Regions from separate parts of the Streptomyces sp. NPDC048338 genome, predicted to be linked through region 2. Evidence: riboswitches for the same ligand, from Rfam matches in the RefSeq annotation. Region 2 holds a riboswitch; the other holds the start of a gene.
The links. Region 2 has a riboswitch for ZMP and ZTP ahead of glyA (serine hydroxymethyltransferase). Riboswitches for the same ligand answer to the same signal wherever they lie in the genome.
Positions count from the first base shown of each region.

Region 1: it holds a riboswitch for ZMP and ZTP, as region 2 does, so the genes downstream of both, ACGFZF_RS36080 (bifunctional 5,10-methylenetetrahydrofolate dehydrogenase/5,10-methenyltetrahydrofolate cyclohydrolase) here and glyA (serine hydroxymethyltransferase) in region 2, are expected to answer to the same signal.

Region 1 covers NZ_JBICYQ010000022.1:11,664-13,853, forward strand. Annotated here, with positions in the region: gene ACGFZF_RS36075 (GAF domain-containing protein) at 1-709, opposite strand, end outside; ZMP/ZTP riboswitch at 887-991, shown strand; gene ACGFZF_RS36080 (bifunctional 5,10-methylenetetrahydrofolate dehydrogenase/5,10-methenyltetrahydrofolate cyclohydrolase) at 1,020-1,874, shown strand; gene ACGFZF_RS36085 (hypothetical protein) at 2,048-2,190, shown strand, end outside.
Region 2 covers NZ_JBICYQ010000013.1:214,423-216,612, forward strand. Annotated here, with positions in the region: gene glyA (serine hydroxymethyltransferase) at 1-1,135, opposite strand, end outside; ZMP/ZTP riboswitch at 1,283-1,371, opposite strand; gene rocD (ornithine--oxo-acid transaminase) at 1,645-2,190, shown strand, end outside.

The DNA.
Region 1 (2,190 bases), on a different contig from region 2:
CCGCCGTCAGCACCGCCTCGTCCCGGCCGAGCGCGGCGAGCCGGATCCGGTCCGCCGCGGGAGCGGGTCCCGCCAGCGCCAGCTGGGACTCCGCGGCCCGCGCCACCGCCTGCACGAACGCCAGGCTGTGCGGATGGCCCAGCCGGTCCCCGCCGGTGATGTCCACCGCGCCCAGCAGGCGCCCGGTGTGCGGATCGTGCACGGGAGCGGCGGCGCAGGTCCAGGCCTGCACCGGCCGCTGGAAGTGCTCGGCGGTGAACACCTGCACCGGACGGTCCACGGCGATCGCGGTCCCCGGTGCGTTCGTCCCGGCCGCCGACTCCGACCAGCGGGCGCCCGCGACGAAGTTCATGGCCCGGGCCCGGCGCAGCGTCCCCGGGTGCCCCTCCACCCACAGCATCCGGCCCGACGCGTCGCAGACCGCCAGCAGGTGCTCCCCGTCCGTCGCGTACGCCCCCATCAGCTCCCGGATCACCGGCATCGCGGCGGCCAGCGGATGGCCGTCCCGGTGTCCGGCGAGTTCCTCGTCGTCCAGCTCGACGCCGGCGAGTCCGTCCGGACTGACCCGGGCCCGCGCCGAGCGGCGCCAGGACTCGGCGACCAGCGGCCGCACCGGCGGGAGCTCCATCCGGCCGCGCGTCGTGAACGCCTCGTGCGCCCTGCGCACCGCTCCGGCGTCCGGTTCCGCCGCCACCCACGCATCGCTCAACTCGGCCTCCCCGGTGAGGTCGTCGGTCCCGTGCCGTCATCGTGGTCCGTGCCCGGGCCGCCCACAAGCGTCCGGACGCCCCGGCATATGCGCCCTGACCGGACCGCACCCCCCCGGTGCCCCGCACCGTCTGCCTCCCCGTCCCGGGACCCCGGCCCATGGCCTCACGTACAGTGGTGCGCGGGCCGTGACTGGCGCTTGAGGTGGATCACCACCGGGGAGCGGCCCCGTGGACACCGCGCACCCGCGTGGACCGCGCTGCCGTGCGCCTGGGCGAACACCGGTCATCGACGACGCCCAGGAGTGGCCCATGTCCACCAGCACCGCCTCCCTCATGGACGGCACCACGCTCGCCCGCCGCACGGTCGAGGAGACCGCGGCACGTGCCGCCGAGGTCACCCGCCGCACCGGGGTCACGCCCTGCCTCGCCACCGTGCTCGTCGGCGCCGATCCGGCCTCCGTCACCTACGTGAAGATGAAGCAGAACCGCTGCGCGAAGGCCGGAATCCGCTCCCGCCACGTCGAGTTGCCCGCCGAGACGACGACCGGGGAACTCGTCGCCGCGATCACCGCGCTCTCCACGGACCCCGAGGTCCACGGCATCCTGCTGCAGCATCCGGTCGGGCCGCACATCGACGAGCGCGCCGCCTTCGAGGCCATCGCCCCGGAGAAGGACGTGGACGGTGTGACCATGGCGTCGTTCGCCGCGATGGGCTTCGGTCTGCCCGGCTTCGTCTCCTGCACGCCCGGCGGCATCATGCGCCTCCTCGACGCGTACGAGGTGTCCCTCAGCGGCAAGCGGGCGGTCGTCGTCGGCCGTTCGGCGATCCTCGGCAAGCCGGCGGGCCTCCTGCTGCTCGGCCGGGACGCCACCGTCACGTACTGCCACTCCCGCACCACCGACCTCTCCTCGGTCGTCCGCGAGGCCGACGTCCTCGTGGCGGCGGTCGGCAAGCCGAACTTCATCAGGGGCGAGGACATCAAGCCGGGCGCGGTCGTCGTCGACGCCGGCTACAACCCCGGCAACGTCGGGGACGTCGACTTCGCGTCGGCCGCCGGGAGGGCCTCCCTCATCACCCCGGTACCGGGCGGCGTGGGCCCGATGACGATCGCCGTACTGCTGGCCCAGACCGTCGAGGCGGCCGAGCGGCAGCTGGGCCTGTAGGTCCCGCCCCCGACCGATCGCAGGTCCCCGGGACCGCCGGGCTTGATCGACGGGACGCCCTCCCGCACACTTGCCGCCACGGCGAACAGCCCGTACGGAATCGTGGATTGTCACGATTCCGTACGGGACGTGCTTCAACTCGCCTTCAAAGAGCGTGAGATGACGAAAAGGAGGTGACGCTGGTCACCATGGCCCCGCTCTCCGCCGACCGGTCGTCACCTCTCCGGTACCTCCTCGTCCCGCTCCTGGTCCTGTCGGCCGTCGCCCTCGTGGCGGCGGCCCTGGTCGCGAGCCGTGACGGAGGCCGGGACGCGCG
Region 2 (2,190 bases):
CGCGCGAGGTGAGCGACGGCGTACCGATCCGGATGCCGGAGGGGTCGAAGGGCTTCCGGGTGTCGTAGGGGACGGTGTTGTGGTTGACGACGATCCCGGCCCGGTCCAGGGCCTTGGCGGCGATCTTGCCCGGGACGTCCTTCGGCGTGAGGTCGATGAGGATCAGGTGGTTGTCGGTGCCGCCGGAGACCAGGTCGAAGCCGCGGGCGAGGAGCGCCTCGGCCAGGGCCCGGGCGTTGGCGACGACCGCGTGGGCGTAGTCGCGGAAGGAGGGCCGGCCCGCCTCGCGCAGGGCGACGGCGATCGCGGCGGTGGTCTGGTTGTGCGGGCCGCCCTGGAGACCGGGGAAGACGGCCTTGTCGAGGACCTTGGCGTGCTCGTCGCGGGACATCAGCATGGCTCCGCGCGGGCCGCGCAGGGTCTTGTGGGTGGTCGTGGAGATCACGTCCACGTGCGGCACCGGGGAGGGGTGGGCGCCGCCGGCGACCAGGCCGGCGATGTGGGCGATGTCGGCGACGAGGACGGCCCCGGCCTCCCTGGCGATCTCGCCGAAGGCGGCGAAGTCGATCGTGCGGGGCAGCGCCGTACCCCCGCAGAAGATCACCTTCGGGCGTTCCTTCAGGGCGAGTTCGCGGACCTGGTCGAGGTCGACGAGCCCGGTGTCCGGACGGACGCCGTACTGCACGCCGCGGAACCACCGGCCGGTCGCCGAGACGCCCCAGCCGTGCGTGAGGTGGCCGCCCATCGGCAGGGCCATGCCCATCACGGTGTCTCCGGGCTCGGCGAAGGCCAGATGGACGGCGAGGTTGGCCGGGGAGCCCGAGTAGGGCTGGACGTTGGCGTGCTCCACGCCGAAGACGGCCTTGGCGCGCTCGACGGCGAGGGTCTCGACGAGGTCGATGTTCTGCTGGCCCTCGTAGTAGCGGCGGCCGGGGTAGCCCTCGCTGTACTTGTTCTGCAGGACGGTGCCCGAGGCTTCGAGCACCGCCGTCGAGACGTAGTTCTCACTGGGGATCAGACGCAGGGTCTCGGCCTGCAGCCGCTCCTCGGCGCCGACGAGCGCGGCGAGTTCGGGGTCGGCGGCGGCCAGGGCCGGGTGGCGGACGGGAAGCTGCTCGGCGTTCGGGTTCGTCACGGCGGTTCCTCCGGGCGTTCGGCGGGTCCCGGGCGCGGCCCCCGACGGGGCGCACGACACGGGACGGATCGGGTCCCGTGCTGCGGACGAGGGCTCACCGCGCCGAAGGCGGGAGGCGGGCGGCATCCACACGGGGACTTGTCGGTCCCGTGATGCCCAGGCGGGCGGCATCGCGTGTTCTGCCGCGCGCGGCTCCCCCGGGGTCGCTTCCCCGTACGCCAGTCGCCGCGCGTGTTCTCAGACTAGGTCCTGTCCGGGCGATCTTCGAGGACCGGCCCGCGGCGTCGGATGTGGTGTATCGCACGGCGGAGCATCGCCCTCGTACCGGGCGTACCCGGGCGACTCCGACAACGCCGCGAGACGCCGCAGCCGTCGTCGCGGGCCCGAGAAGATCGCCCGGACAGGACCTGGCTGGCGCGTCGTCATCGAGGTTTCCTCGTCCGGCATCCGAGCGACGATAAGAAAGGGGCGCCACACCCGCCCCAGGCCGCAGGACGAACGGAGACCCCGTGTCGAGGACGCAAGACGCGATCGCTTCCGCGGAGGCGCACAGCGCTCACAACTACCACCCCCTGCCCATCGTCGTCGCCTCGGCGGACGGCGCCTGGATGACGGATGTCGAGGGCCGCCGCTACCTCGACATGCTCGCCGGGTACTCGGCCCTCAACTTCGGGCACGGCAACCGGCGGCTGATCGACGCCGCGCGGGCGCAACTGGAGCGGGTGACGCTCACGTCGCGGGCGTTCCACCACGACCGCTTCGCGGAGTTCTGCGCGCGCCTCGCGGAGCTGTGCGGCAAGGAGGCCGTGCTGCCGATGAACACGGGCGCGGAGGCGGTCGAGACCGCGGTGAAGACCGCCCGGAAGTGGGGGTACGAGGTCAAGGGCGTGCCGGACGGGCACGCGAAGATCGTGGTGGCGGCGAACAACTTCCACGGCCGTACGACGACGATCGTCAGCTTCTCCACGGACCACGAGGCACGGGACCACTTCGGCCCGTACACCCCGGGGTTCGAGATCGTCCCGTACGGCGACGCGACCGCGCTGGAGGCGGCG